DNA from 4 places in the Actinoalloteichus hymeniacidonis genome. Region 3 is predicted to be linked to each of the others. Evidence: riboswitches for the same ligand, from Rfam matches in the RefSeq annotation. Region 3 holds a riboswitch; each other region holds the start of a gene.

Region 1 (3,582 bases), 360 kb from region 3:
CAGAGGTCACGCTCCTTCAACGCCGCCACCAGGTGCGGGTTGACCACCGTGAAGTCGCCGGACATGTTCGACTTGACGAACAGGTTCTGATACTGCGGCTCGATGGACTGGCCGACCCCGCAGATGTTGGCGATGGTCGCGGTCGGCGCGATGGCCATCACGTTGGAGTTGCGCATCCCGACCGTGCGGACCCGCTCGCGTAGGGCGTCCCAGTCCATCGTGGAGGTCGTGTCCATGACCAGGTCACCGCTCGCGCGCTGCTCGGCGAGCAACGCGATCGAGTCGATCGGCAGCACACCCCGGCTCCACAGCGAACCCGCGAAGGTCTCGTAGCTGCCGCGCTGGGCCGCCAGCTCGCTGGACGCGGCGATCGCGTGGTAGCTGATCTCCTCCATGCTGCGGTCGGCGAAGGCCACCGCCTCCTCGGAGGCGACCGGCAGTCCGAGCCGGAACAGGGCGTCCTGGAAGCCCATCATGCCCAGCCCGACCGGGCGGTGCCGCAGGTTGGAGCGACGGGCCTCCGGGATCGTGTAGAAGTTGACGTCCACCACGTTGTCCAGCATCCGGACGGCGGTGGTGACGGTGGTGCGCAGCCGATCCCGGTCCAGCTCGAGCTCGCCGTTCGGGCCCCGGTGCAGGTGGGCGGCGAGGTTGACCGAGCCGAGGTTGCAAACCGCGACCTCGTCGGCGGAGGTGTTCAGGGTGATCTCGGTGCACAGGTTGGACGAGTGCACCACCCCGATGTGCTGCTGTGGGGACCGCAGGTTGCACGGGTCCTTGAAGGTGATCCACGGGTGCCCGGTCTCGAACAGCATCGTCAGCATCCGACGCCACAGCTCGACGGCCCGGACCCGGCGGAAGACCTTGATCTCGCCCCGGTCGGCGGCCGCCTCGTAGGACCGGTAGGCCGTTGCGAAGTCCTGGCCGTAGCGATCGTGCAGGTCCGGCACCTCGTCGGGGGAGAACAGCGTCCACTGCTCGTCGGCCTCGACACGACGCAGGAACTCGTCGGGGACCCAGTTCGCCGTGTTCATATCGTGGGTGCGTCGCCGGTCGTCACCGGTGTTCTTGCGCAGGTCGAGGAACTCCTCGACGTCGACGTGCCAGGTCTCCAGGTAGGCGCACACCGCGCCGAGTCGCTTGCCGCCCTGGTTGACCGCCACCGCGGTGTCGTTGGCGATCTTCAAGAAGGGAACCACGCCCTGCGAGGAGCCGTTGGTGCCCTTGATGTGGGCGCCCAGGCCGCGCACCGGCGTCCAGTCGTTGCCGAGCCCGCCCGCGTACTTCGACAGCATCGCGTTGTTGCGGATCCCGTGGAAGATCCCGCTCAGGTCGTCCTCGACGGTGGTGAGGAAGCACGAGGAGAGCTGGGGCCGGGTGGTTCCGGAGTTGAACAGGGTCGGCGTGGAGCACATGAACGAGAAGGTGGACAGCAGCTCGTAGAACTCGATCGCCCGTCCCTCCCGGTCGTCCTCGCGCAGCGCCAGGCCCATCGCCACCCGCATGAAGAACATCTGCGGCAGCTCGAATCGGACATCGTCGCTGTGCTGGAGGTACCGGTCGTAGAGCGTCTGCAGCCCGAGGAACTGGAAGTCTCGGTCCCGGTGTGGGCGCAGCGCCGCGCCGATCCGGTCGAGGTCGAACTCGGCCAGTGCCGGGTCGAGCAGTTCCAGGGCGACACCACGGTGGACGAAGGCCTCGAACGCGGCCGGGTAACCCGCCACGATGTCCTCGGAGTCGGCGGCGGGAACGGGCTGGTCGAGGAAGGTCAGCGCTTCGGCCCGCAGTCGTTCCAGCAGCAGCCGTGCGGCGACCTGGGAGTAGTGCGGCTCGATCTCCACCATGCTGCGGGCGGACATGATCTGCGCGAGCGCGAGCTCGTCGGCGCCGATCCCGTCGTAGAGATTGCGCAGCGTCTCATCGAAGACCGTCTGTGCGCTGACTCCGGCCAGACCCGCACAGGCCTGTGCCACGGTCGCTGCGAGCCTGCCGACGTCCAAGGGGCTCGAGGTGCCGTCCGTACCGCGCACCGCGATGTCGCGGGCCACGGCGGCGCGCACATCGATGGTGGGCACACCGGGATGCTCGCCGGGCGGCATCGGCTCGGTGGGGTCCGCCGACGCCTCGGTGCCGGGCAGGAAAAGGGCGGCGGTCTCGGCGATCGCGCGGCGATCGTCCGAGACGGTTCGGGCGGGTCGGAGTGACTCGACGGTCACGGTGGTCTCCTCGTAGCCGGCATGGCATCGGCCCGGTGAGGAAGGAGCGCGCGGCAGCGCCCGGCCCACGGCATGGCGGGGCAGGCACTGTCCACTCGGCCCACCCTCGAGGCCGCGGACGACGTGCGCGTTGGCACGCGCCGATGGCAGGTCTTCGGACTCACGGGCATCCGGCGAGTGGTCTCTCACCGGTCCTACGGCCGTCACTTCCCGGGGACCGGAGGTCTCCCAGTGTGGCTACACCGTCCAAGTTGGACGGCGACGGCTGTCGTTCCCGTTCACCGCTGCGGGGCAGTCCCGGATTCCCGCCGGGTTCCCTGTCTCCTCGTCGTGGCACCCGTTGGGGCCGTGACGAACCATCAGCGGGGGAGAGACTACATGTTGGGGTCCGCTCTGTAATTCACCCCAAGATCCTGGCGTGTTTCGTGAGGCGGTCGGTTAGGGTGACGCGCCGAGACGACTGCGGATCCGTGGTCGCGGGGCGGTGTCACAGTCGATTCGACCCCGGGTTCTGGTGAAAACTATTCTCAATAGTGCGGGTGTGATCGGTCGAGAGGAGCGCGGTGGAGCCGATATCGGATCAGGTCCCCGGTGAGCACGAGGCTCCCGCGCGGGACCGGCAACGGGCCAGAACCTGCCGAACTCGGCGTGTCGCACTCGGCATCACGGCGTCGATCGCCGCAGTACTCGCCGCCACCGGGTGGGCGCTGGGCGGCGGGAACTCCGCCGATCACGCCGAATCGGGCGACAGACTGCGCGTGGTGACCACGACCAACTTCCTCACCGATGCGGTCGGCGTGATCGGCGGCTCCGACATCGAACTGACCGGACTGATGGGAAGCGGCGTCGATCCGCACCTCTACCAGGCTCAGGCAGGCGATCTGACCCTGCTTCGCGAAGCGGATCTGGTCGTCGCCGTCGGACTGCACCTGGAGGCCGGGCTCCGACCCGTTCTCGACGATCTCGCCGAGGACACCCGCGTGGTGTTCGTCGGCGAGACCGTGCCCACCGCCGCGCTGCTGCCCGCCGAATCGGGCGGCGCGCAGGAGTACGATCCGCACCTCTGGTTCGACGTGGCACTGTGGAGCGATGCATTGGAGTCCGTCGCCGACACGCTCACCGAGGTCGACCCCGGCCACGCCGTGAGGCACCGATCCCGCTGGGACCGACATCGGGCCGAGCTCGCAGCCCTACACGAGGAGGTCGGGGCCCGACTCGCCGAGATCCCGGAGTCCCGGCGCATCCTGATCACCTCGCATGACGCGTTCCGCTATCTCGGTCGGGCCTACGACCTGCGGGTCGAGGCGATCCAGGGCATCTCCACCGCGGACGAGGCCACGGTGTCCGACATCGACCGGGTGGCGGG
Region 2 (3,582 bases), 270 kb from region 3:
ATGCGCCCGGTATCGGCGGCGGTGCTCCTGCTCGGATTGATCTACACGTTCAAGGCCTTCGACATCGTCTTCGTGATGACCGGTGGTGGCCCGGTGGACGCGACCCGGGTGCTGCCCCTGCTGGCCTACGAGCAGTTCTTCGAGTTCTTCCGCTTCGGCGAGGGAGCCGCGATCACGGTGCTGCTGTTGGTGATCCCGTTGGTGGTGTCCATCTGGTACGTCCGCCGGATCGGCAAGGAGGGCGATCGGTGACCCGCACCCGCAGACCATGGCTGCTCACCGGCATCGCGACGGCGATCGTCGCGGTCTTCCTGCTGCCGCTCTATTGGATGGTCGCCACCAGTCTGAAGCGGCCGGAGAACGTCCTGGCCATCCCGCCGCAGTGGGTGCCGCTGCCGCCTTCGGGCGAGAACTACGCCTCGGCCATCGCCGATCCACTGCTGACGCAGGCGTTGCTGAGTAGCGCGATCATCGCCCTGGGGACGACGATCCTCACACTGCTGCTGGCCGCGCCGCTCACCTATGCGATCACTCGGACGGGGGTGCCGGGCTCCCGTTCGATGCTGTTGGCCATGATGGTGGCCCAGCTGCTGCCCAGCATCGTGTTGGCGGCGCCGTTGCTGCTGCTCATGCGCATCATCGGCCTCACCGACACTCACCTTGGGCTCATCCTGGCCGACACCACGCTGACGCTGCCGTTCGCCGTGATCGTGCTGCGGCCGCTGATGGCCGCGCTGCCCATGGAGTTGGAGGAGGCCGCCAGGATGGACGGGGCCTCGATGGTGGACGTGCTGCGGCGGGTGGTGCTGCCGGTGCTGCGTCCCGGACTGATCGCGGCGGGCGCCTTCGCGTTCCTGCTGGCCTGGGGCGAGTTCGTCTTCGGTATCACCCTGGCCAGTTCGGAGTCGGTGCAGCCGGTCACCGTGCTGCTGAACTCCTTCGTCGGCCGGTACGGAACGGCCTGGGGATCGTTGATGGCTGTGGCGACGCTGATCAGCGTCCCGATCGTGCTGATCTTCGCGGCGTTCCAGCGTTTCATCGTCAGCGGTCTCACCTCGGGCAGCGTCAAGGCCTGACCACATCCGTCGCCGCCGTGATGCCGGTCGGAGCGGACTACGAAACGGCGGCGACTCGACACGGTCTCGAAGTGGCAGCGAAGCACTTGAACGACGCTTCCGACGTCTTCCGCTGCGCGAGGTGATGGGTTACGTTCGAATCGGCCGTCACTCCAATGAGGACGGTGCAGTTTCTGCTGCGCGATGGGGGAAGCCGGTGCGAATCCGGCGCTGACCCGCAACCGTGAGCGCCTGCCTGTGGCAGGTGCGAGTCGGACTGCCCATCGTGCCGCATTGTCCAGCTCCTCTGTCGTGGAATGCAGCGCGGAGCTTCGGAGCCGATCGGCTCCGGACTGCGGTCTGCGGTGAACCGAAGGGAACTCCAGGCCATGTCCTCGAGTCGTTCGATCCATCGTGTCTTAGCCGGATTCTTCGCGGGCGCCCTGCTGGTGGCGGGCGCACCCGCCGTCGCTGCGGCCGACCCGCTGCCCGACGAGGTCGGTATCGCCGCCTGGACCGACGGGCCGTGCACCGGAAGCAGCGGTGTCACGGTGGTCGTCGACTTCACCGGGCACGCCGGTGGCGAGGTGGTCCGGCGGTGCACCGACCTCGACCCCGCCACGGCCTTCGCCGCGCTGACCGATGTCGACGTCGCACCCGAGCACGGCGTCGGAGAGGGCGAGGCGGGCCCCTACCAGTACCTGTGTCGGATCGACGGCCTGCCCAGTGCGACCGACGACAGCTGCACCGGGTTCCTGCCCGACGCGTCCTACTGGGCGTTCTGGGTGCCCGACGTGACCGGCACGGCCTGGGGCTACGCCGACGAGGGCGTGGACACCTACGACCCGCCGTCGGGTGATGTCCTCGGCTTCTCCTTCGGTGCGGGCACCGCCGCAGACCCGAACGAGATGAGCCTGACGCTGGCCGAGGCCCTCGATCCCGATTGGGTGCCCGCGCCCTGATGGTCCGATTCCGCTCCGGGCTCGCGGCAGGCGCACTCCTGCTGATCGTCGGGCTCGTTCATCCCACCGCCTCGGCGGATCCGACACCGGGTGTCGGATCCGCCGAGGCGGGCACGGCGGCCGGGTTCCTGGAACGGGAACTCGTCCGACTGGACTACGTCTTCCCGTCCACCACCCCGGGGACGCCGGACAGTGGCCTGCTGGCGGACACCCTGATCGGGCTGCACGCGGCCGACCGGCATGGCGAGGCCTTCTCCCAGGGAGTGCGCTCGCTGCGGGAGATGTACTACAACGGCCGGATCACCGTCTCCGGCGGTGTCGCGAAACGCCTGATGGTCGCCGTTCGGGCGGGCGTCGACCCCACCGATTGGGGGGTGGACTCCGAGGGCGTGCCGATCGACCTTCCCGCGCGGTTGTCCGCGACCCTCGACGTCGACGGGCGCTATCGCAATCTCAACGTCGGCGAGTACGACCCTCGTCGCGACCTGTCCAACACCTTCTCGCAGTCTCTGGCGTTGATGGCGATGCAGGAGCACGCCGACCAGGCGCGGCTGACCCTCGATCAACAACCCAGCATCGACTACCTGGTCCGCCAACAGTGCCCGAGCGGCGGATTCCGCAACGCCCCGCCCGTCGCCGACGTCGGATCGACGTGTTCGGAGACCGACGACGCACTGGTCAGTGTGGACAACACGGCGATGGCGGTCTGGGCGCTGGCGGAGGTCGGCGGCGACCAGGCGGCCTTGGACCGGGGTGTGCGGTGGTTGCGCGAGCGGCAACACTCCGGCGGCGGATTCGGCTTCGACTCCTCCTCGCCGCAGCTGATCGAGCAGACCCTCAACGCCAACAGCACCGGACTGGCCGCGCTCGCCCTCACCTCGGCGGGCGCAGCCGAGCCCGCCGGGAGGGCGGGTGGCTGGCTGAGTTCGGTACAGCTTCCCCCCGACGTCGCACCGGGGGACATGGCGGGCGCGGTGTCCTACTCGACACAGGACTATCTGGACGTCTTGGAGGACGGCCCGCTCTATTGGAGTCGCGCGGGCAACCAGGACCGGCTGCGCCGCTCGACCTCGCAGGCGCTGCTCGGGTTGTCCGCGACGCCACCGACGGACCCGCCTCCGCCACCCGCGCCGGAACCTCCCCCGACCGATCCTCCGCGAGAATCCGAACCGCCCGAGCCCGGTGAACCGGGAGTACCGGGAGTACCGGGAGCGCCGGGCCGACCGGGGGCTCCTGGGGAGCCGGGTGCGCCGGGGCAACCCGGCCTGCCGGGTCTACCGGGTCATGCCGGGTCACCCGGGTACGCCGGTACGAACGGCCTCGATGGGGAGTCCGCCGAGGAGACGGCCGAGGAGACCGAACAGGCGACCGGTGAATCCGACCGTTCCGAGCTGTCTTGGTTCGGCGGCCAGACTCCACAGCCGAGCACCGAGGACCACGCGTCCGCAGCGACGAACCCGCCGGGCCCGGCCGCAGCGCTCATCGCCTTCCTTCGGACTCCGGCGGGTTCGGCGACGGCGATCGGTGCGGCATTACTGCTCGCGGCGGCGAGTTATCTGTTGATC
Region 3 (3,582 bases):
GTCTCCGGGCAGGAAGATCATCCCGTCCGCGTACTGCACGACCCGTTCCAAGCGGTGTTCGGCGATCACCACCGTCACCCCGAGGTCGTGCACCAGTCGGGTGATCGAGGCCAGGACCTCCTCGGCGGCGGTCGGGTCCAGCGCCGAGGTCGGCTCGTCGAGGACCAACACCCGAGGGTGCGCGGTGAGCACCGAGCCGATCGCCACCCGTTGCTGCTGGCCGCCGGAGAGTGAACGCAGCGAGCGATCGCGTAACTCGGCGATGCCGAGCAGGTCCAGCGTCTCCTCGACCCGCTTGCGCATCACGTCCGCCGGGATGGCGAGTTGTTCCATCCCGTAGGCCAGCTCCGCCTCGACGGTGTCGGTCACGAATCCGGCCAACGGGTCCTGACCGACCACTCCGATCAGATCGGCCAGCTCACGGGGCGGGTTCGTCCTGGTGTCCCGGCCGGCCACGTGTACCCGGCCGCGCAGCGTGCCACCGGTGAAGTGCGGCACCAGCCCGTTGATCGCACCCAACAGCGTCGACTTCCCGGATCCGGTGTGGCCGACCACCAGGCACAGTTCGCCCTCGGCGATCTCCAGGTCGATCTCGGACAGCACCGGTCCGGTGTCGTCGTCGTAGCTGATCGACACCTGCTCGAAACGGATCACGCGGTTACCTCCGGCGGTGGGGCGAGCCAGGCGGGGGCGACCCCCGCGAGAATGCCGAGAACCGGTAGGAGCGTCGCCGTCGGCCAACTCGGCGGGCTCAGTGCGGGATGCAGACTCAGCGGGTCGAGCTCGGCGCCCACCACGAGCAGGATCACCGTGATCAGCCCGCAGATCACCACCGAGGTCTCCGGTAGCCGCCAGCGGTCCGGCCGATAGACGCTGCGCCGGATGCGACGGCCCGCCAACGCGAAACCCGAGCCGGCCAGGAGTAATCCGGTGACCGTGATCGCCGGGCCGAACACGGGTCCGGTACCGCCCAGCAGGCCGTAGACGCCGACGCAGACCCCCAACAGGCCGGCGATCACCAGACCACCGGTCCATCGGCGCGTTCTCGCCGGTGTGTCGCCGAGTCGGCCATAGCCCCGTGAATCCATGGCGGAGGCCAGGGCGAGCGATCGGTCCAGCGCGTCGGCCAGTACGGGAACGATGATCCCCCGCAACGCCCGCATCCCGCGTCCGCCGCCACCACGCAGCCTTCTGGCCCGCCGTACGCGTAGCACGCTCTCCATCAGCTGTGGCGCCACCGAGAGCGCGACGACCACCGAGGTGCTGATCTGGTACAGCGCGGCGGGCACCGCCTTGAGCATCCGTCGTGGATCGGCCAGTGAGTTCGCGGCGCCGAGACAGATCAACATGGTCGCCAGCCGGAGACCGTCGTAGAAGCCGCCGAGGACCTGCTCGGCGCTCACCGGGCCGAGGAGCCGGATCCCCGCCGCCGCCTCGGGAAGGGTGATCTCCGGCAGCGCGAACAGGATGTGCTCGCCAGCGCCGCCGCCGAAGACCACTCGCCACAACACCCGCATGATGACGACGAACACCCCGAGGTACACGTACATCCGGAAGGTCGCCGCCCACGGCGCACTCCCACGCCGCTGGACCACCACGTAGCCCGCGACCGTCAGGATCAGGCCCAGTAACAGCGGATTGGTGGTCCGACTCGCCGCCGCGGCCAGTGCCAGCGCCCATAACCACCAGGCTCCGGGATGCAGCGGGCGCGGCAGGGCGCTGCCCAGCAGACTCGCGACGCCGTTCACCCGGCCCGCCCGATCTCGATGCGGTGTTCGGCATGGTCGGAGCGTCTGGTCGGTTCGGCGGTCCGCGCTCGACCGCGCGGTGTCCTGCCCGGCCCACCCAGCATCGTTCAAGAACGCCTTTCCCGAGTGGGTCTGGGAAGAGGCGTCCGAACCGGCGGCATGCCTGCGGCGACCGGCGAGAGCCGGCGCAGACGCATGTCTGCCGATTCGGGCTCCCACCGTGGACCACGACAGTGTTTGAAGCCGCTCGTCTCCGGCGGGTGATCCGGCTCATCATGCGGACGGCGCACGATTCACGGTTGCGGGTCAGCGCCGGATTGTCACCGGCTTCCCCCGCCCGAGAGACGTATGGAGTTGTCGCCGTCGTCCACCGGCGGCAACCGGCGGGACAGGCCACCGAGCAGATTAACCCACGCTCTCGGCGATGATCCAGTATCGATCTCGAGGCGTCCGAGGTCCAGGTTGGGTGGGTGTGACATACCCACCTCGTCGACGTGCGGTGCCCCTACCGTGGGGATATGACGGGTAGCGGGTTGGGCGAGTTCCTCCGAGCGCGCCGCGCACAGCGGACTCCCCAGGACGCGGGTCTGCTGTACTCCGGGCAGCGCAAGGTGAGCGGGCTACGGCGTGAGGAGGTCGCCGTCCTCGCCGGGGTGAACGTCGACTACTACACCCGCCTGGAGCAGGGCAGGGAACGCAACCCGTCGCCGCAGGTGCTGGATGCGCTGGCCCGCGCGCTCGATCTCGGCCCGGCCGCGCGGGAGCACCTGTACCGGCTGGCGGGCTCGACGCCGCCTGCCGAATCGGCGATCGAGCCCGGCGTCGGCGTCGAGTTGCGCCAGTTGATCGACGGCTACCTCGCCACCCCGGTGTTCGTCATCAACCGCATGCTGGACGTGCTCGCCACCAATGCCCTGGCCGACGCGTTGTTCGCGCCGTTGCGTCCCGCAGGGAACCTGGCGGAGATGGTCTTCCTGCATCCGGCCGCCCGACGGTTCTACCCGCAGTGGGATCGAGCGGCCCAGGCCACGGTGGCCAACCTGCGATCGGCCTCGGGTTTCGCGCAGCACGATCCGAGATTCGAGTCGCTGATCGAGGCGCTGTCCGAGGGCAGTCCGGCGTTCCGCGAGCTGTGGGGGACCCACCAGGTCCGGGGTAAGACCCACGAGGCAAAGGACTTCCTTCATCCCGACGTGGGAGCGCTGACCCTGACCTACCAGGCGTTCGACGTGCGTGGCGCGGCGGGCCAACAGCTCGTGATCTACCACGCGGAACCCGGCAGCCGCAGTGCGGAGGCCCTGGGCATGTTGCGGGCCCTGCGGGTGGTCGAGCCGGAGTCGATCAGCGCACCGCATTCATCCGGAGTACCGATGGCGGCAGGAGACCTCGAAACGCGACTCCGTTTCGCGTAACGCCCGTGCAACCGAGGTAATCACCGTAAGTGATCGACATTGGTCACGAAGAGTGGTCGAATGGCGGTGGCGGGGCTTCACCGGCGTTCGCCAGCCGCCGCGAACACGGCCGATCGGACGGCTCGAACCCGCGACCCGAGACGACGTCAGGACAACGGTCGTCCGGGTGGCCGGGCTTACCGACGAAGGACGAGGCAGTCACATGAGGATCGCCGTCATCGGAGAGTTCCGCGCCGAGCGGGTCGTCGACTCCATCACCCGGTCGGGGCGGCACGATCTGCTGTTGCTGAGCCCCACCGACGTCACCGGCTACGTCGGAAGACGATCTCGCCACCGGCCCATCGTCGGATCAACCGAACAGGGCGAACTGGTGGACGCCTGGACCGAGGAACGCATCGAGTTGGTCGTGCCGAGTCTGTGCC
Region 4 (3,582 bases), 350 kb from region 3:
CGAGTTGATCGTGTCCCTGTTGCTGCCCATCATCATGATGTTGCTCTTCGTCTTCGTCTTCGGCGGAGCGATCGAGGTGGGTCGGGAATACGTCGACTACGTCGTCCCCGGCGTGATCATCCTCGCGGCGGGGTTCTCCGCATCCTCCACGGGAACCGGGCTCACCGGTGACCTGGTCACCGGGGTGGTGGACCGCTTCCGAACCATGCCGATCACGAGGTCCTCGGTACTCACCGGACATGTCGTCTCGAGCCTGTTGACCAACCTCGTCTCGACCGGTCTGGTCGTCGGCGTGGCTCTGCTCATCGGTTTCCGGCCGCAGGCCGATGTCCTGGGATGGATCGCCGCCGTCGGCGTGATCGCCCTCTACATCCTGATGATCTGCTGGCTGTCGATGATCTTCGGCCTGCTGGCCAAGACGGTGCAGGGCGCGAGCCAGTTCTCCTTCGCCATCCTGTTCCTGCCGTACCTCAGCAGCGGCTTCGTGCCCACCGACTCGATGCCCTCGTTCCTGCGGGTCATCGCGGAGAACCAGCCTGCCACCCCGGTCATCGAGGCGGTACGCGCGCTGACGCTGGGCCTGCCGGTGGGAGACAACGCGCTGCTCGCCGTCGTCTGGTGTCTCGGCATCGGATTGGTGGCCTTCGGTATCGCGACGACGTTGTTCGTCCGCAGGACTGCTCGCTGATGACCGAATCGTCGGACGAGGACGCTCGATAGGGGGAGATCACTCGTTCGATCGGGGGGAGAACGGTGTCCGGTGTGTGTGCGGGCATCCGCCGGGAAACCGGCCTCCCGTGAGTGCCTGCCAGTCGAGCGGTCCGATGGGAACGGGCGGGCCCATCGAACCGGTCGAGGGGGTGGATTCGCCGGTCGGCGAATTCAGGCTCGGCACTGCAGGTGGATGGTCGGTTCGTCGTCGATGAGGGGTGACGACGAACCGACCCGCACCGAGATCTCGGATCAGCCTCGGGACGCGGCATCGGTGGCCCGCTCCGGCTCGGCCTCGACCTCACGACTGCGTCGAATGGCGGCCCGCCGGGCCAATCGGTGTTCGCGGCGGATCTCGGCCTCCGCCTGCCTGCGGCGGTCGATGGCCGACTCCGGCAGTACCTCCGGCACCGGTCTGGGCTTGCCGTCGGAGTCGACGGCCACGAAGACGAGGTAGGCGGTCGCCACATGGGTCGATGGCACGGACTCGTTCCAACGCTCCGCGACCACCCGGACGCCGACCTCCATCGAGGTCCGTCCGGTCCAGTTGACCTGGGCGCTGGCGTGCACCAGATCGCCGACGCGCACCGGGACGAGGAACAGCATCTCGTCCATGAACACCGTCAACGCGGTGCCACCCGAGTGCCGCCCCGCGCATGCCGCGGCCACGTCGTCGACGAACTTCATGATCACGCCGCCATGGACCGTGCCATACAGGTTGGTCTCGCTCGCGGTCATGATCTGACTCAGTGTCGTGGCCGCTGCCGAGGTCGGTTTGCCGGGAAGCTCGGAGACGGGATGCATGGCACCGAGCGTAGGCGATCCCGACGGCCGAGATATTGAGTCGACGGTCACCATGGCCGACTAGGATCGGTGCCGCCGATGGTTCGTCGTCGGCCGACAGCGCGCTCGAATCGGTGCGGTGCGGGCGGCGACGAGGCAAGAGGGAACCCGGTGTGATTCCGGGACTGCCCCGCAGCGGTGAGCGGGAACGAACTCCGTCACCGTCCTCGCACGAGGACGGATCAGAAGCACTGGGGGTCTGCGGCCCCCGGGAAGCGACGGACAGTAGGTCCACCGGCCGACCCGGCCGGAATGCCCGCGAGTCCGAAGACCTGCCATCGGCGGCGCGTGCCCGGCTGGGCGCGTGCCGCTCCGAGGTCTTCGCGGGAGGACCGGGTGCGATGGGATCGGTGACCTCTGCCGTCACGCTGCGGTCCGCTCGCGTCTCCGGCCGCCCGGGTGTCCGACCTCGGGGTTCGTTGCCGCCTCGCGAGGAGAGAGAGCGATGACCCACCGCACCGACGTCCCGGCGCTGGGCGCCACGGTTCTGGGCTACCCCCGAATCGGACCGGATCGAGAACTCAAACGGGCGCTGGAGGCGTACTGGGCCGGACGCATCGACGCCGACGCCCTGCACAGCGTCGCGGTCTCGCTGCGCGCGGACACCTGGACCGCCCTGCGCGACGCGGGCCTGGGGTCCGTGCCCTCCAACACGTTCTCCTACTACGACCAGGTACTCGACACCGCGGTCCTGCTGGACATGCTGCCCGCGCGCTTCCGCGATTCCGATCGCACACCGTTGGACACCTACTTCGCTGCGGCCCGAGGCGCCGATCAGCTCGCGCCTCTGGAGCTGACCAAGTGGTTCGACACCAACTATCACTACCTGGTGCCCGAGCTGGGGCCCGACACCGATCCCCGGCTCGCCAGCCGGAAACCCGTCGAGGAGTTCGTCGAGTCCGCCGAGTTGGGTGTGCCCACTCGACCGGTGCTGTTGGGGCCGGTCACCTTCCTCCTGCTGTCCAAGCCCGCCGCCGAGGCCCCGGCCGGATTCGATCCGCTGGAGAAACTCGACGCGGTGATCGACTGCTATCTCGAACTGCTCGCCGAGCTCGCCGAGACCGGGGCGCACTGGGTCCAGTTCGACGAACCGGCCTTCGCCGCCGACCGCACGCCTGCCGAGCTGCGGGCCCTGGCCCACGCCTACCGAAGGATCGGCGAGGCTCGGCAGCGGCCGAGCACACTGGTGGCCTGCTATCACGGTGCACTCGGCGCGGCCCTGGAGGTGCTGGCCGAGGCTCCGATCGAGGCGGTGGGACTGGATCTCGTGGCGGGCCGTGCCGACCTCGACGGAATCGCGAGCATCCGAGGCCTGCGGGACAAGACCGTGCTGGCGGGCGTCGTCGACGGACGCAATATCTGGCGGACCGACGTGGACGCCGCCCTCGCCTACTGCGCGACGCTGCTGGGTGTGGCAGGCGAGGTCGTCGTCGGCACCTCGGCGCCGCTGCTGCACGTGCCCTACGACCTCGATGCCGAGTCCGACCTCGATCCCGCGCTGCGCTCCCGGTTGGCGTTCGCCAGCCAGAAGGTCGACGAGGTCGTACTGCTGGACCGGGCGTTGCGAGGCGAGACCGAGACGGTGGCCGAGGCCCTGCACGAGGCACGTCGGGCCGTCGGCAACGCGCGCAACGCCGCAGCTCGCGACCAACGGATCAGGGCCCGACTCGAATCGCTCCGCCCCGAGCACCGCAAGCGAGCCGACTACGCCGAGCGCGCGACGAGCCAGGCCGAACGGTTGGGCCTGCCCGCGCTGGCCACCACGACCATCGGCTCCTTCCCGCAGACCACCTCGGTGCGCCGGGCGAGGGCGGATCTTCGGGCGGGTCGGATCGACGAATCCGAGTACCAGGACCGGATGCGCGCGGAGATCTCGGACGTGATCGCGTTGCAGGAGGACATCGGACTCGACGTGCTGGTGCACGGTGAGCCCGAGCGCAACGACATGGTCCAGTACTTCGCCGAGCACCTGATCGGCTTCCTGTCCACCGAGCACGGCTGGGTCCAGTCCTACGGATCACGTTGTGT

What was found. Region 3 has a riboswitch for cobalamin ahead of BKA25_RS27885 (CbiQ family ECF transporter T component). Riboswitches for the same ligand answer to the same signal wherever they lie in the genome.
Region 1: linked by a shared signal. The riboswitch ahead of BKA25_RS16580 (ribonucleoside-diphosphate reductase subunit alpha) and the one ahead of BKA25_RS27885 (CbiQ family ECF transporter T component) in region 3 are both predicted to bind cobalamin.
Region 2: linked by a shared signal. The riboswitch ahead of BKA25_RS13785 (hypothetical protein) and the one ahead of BKA25_RS27885 (CbiQ family ECF transporter T component) in region 3 are both predicted to bind cobalamin.
Region 4: linked by a shared signal. The riboswitch ahead of metE (5-methyltetrahydropteroyltriglutamate--homocysteine S-methyltransferase) and the one ahead of BKA25_RS27885 (CbiQ family ECF transporter T component) in region 3 are both predicted to bind cobalamin.

What each region holds. Positions count from the first base shown of each region.
Region 1 is NZ_JACHIS010000001.1:4,020,964-4,024,545, reverse strand. It holds gene BKA25_RS16580 (ribonucleoside-diphosphate reductase subunit alpha) at 1-2,216, opposite strand, end outside; cobalamin riboswitch at 2,345-2,592, opposite strand; gene BKA25_RS16575 (metal ABC transporter solute-binding protein, Zn/Mn family) at 2,780-3,582, shown strand, end outside.
Region 2 is NZ_JACHIS010000001.1:3,391,068-3,394,649, forward strand. It holds gene BKA25_RS13775 (carbohydrate ABC transporter permease) at 1-252, shown strand, start outside; gene BKA25_RS28400 (carbohydrate ABC transporter permease) at 249-1,076, shown strand; cobalamin riboswitch at 1,223-1,358, shown strand; gene BKA25_RS13785 (hypothetical protein) at 1,445-2,017, shown strand; gene BKA25_RS13790 (hypothetical protein) at 2,017-3,582, shown strand, end outside.
Region 3 is NZ_JACHIS010000001.1:3,662,474-3,666,055, reverse strand. It holds gene BKA25_RS14975 (ABC transporter ATP-binding protein) at 1-654, opposite strand, end outside; gene BKA25_RS27885 (CbiQ family ECF transporter T component) at 651-1,748, opposite strand; cobalamin riboswitch at 1,987-2,138, opposite strand; gene BKA25_RS14965 (helix-turn-helix transcriptional regulator) at 2,267-3,160, shown strand; gene BKA25_RS14960 (ATP-grasp domain-containing protein) at 3,363-3,582, shown strand, end outside.
Region 4 is NZ_JACHIS010000001.1:4,010,837-4,014,418, reverse strand. It holds gene BKA25_RS16540 (ABC transporter permease) at 1-688, shown strand, start outside; gene BKA25_RS16535 (acyl-CoA thioesterase) at 964-1,515, opposite strand; cobalamin riboswitch at 1,656-1,828, shown strand; gene metE (5-methyltetrahydropteroyltriglutamate--homocysteine S-methyltransferase) at 2,000-3,582, shown strand, end outside.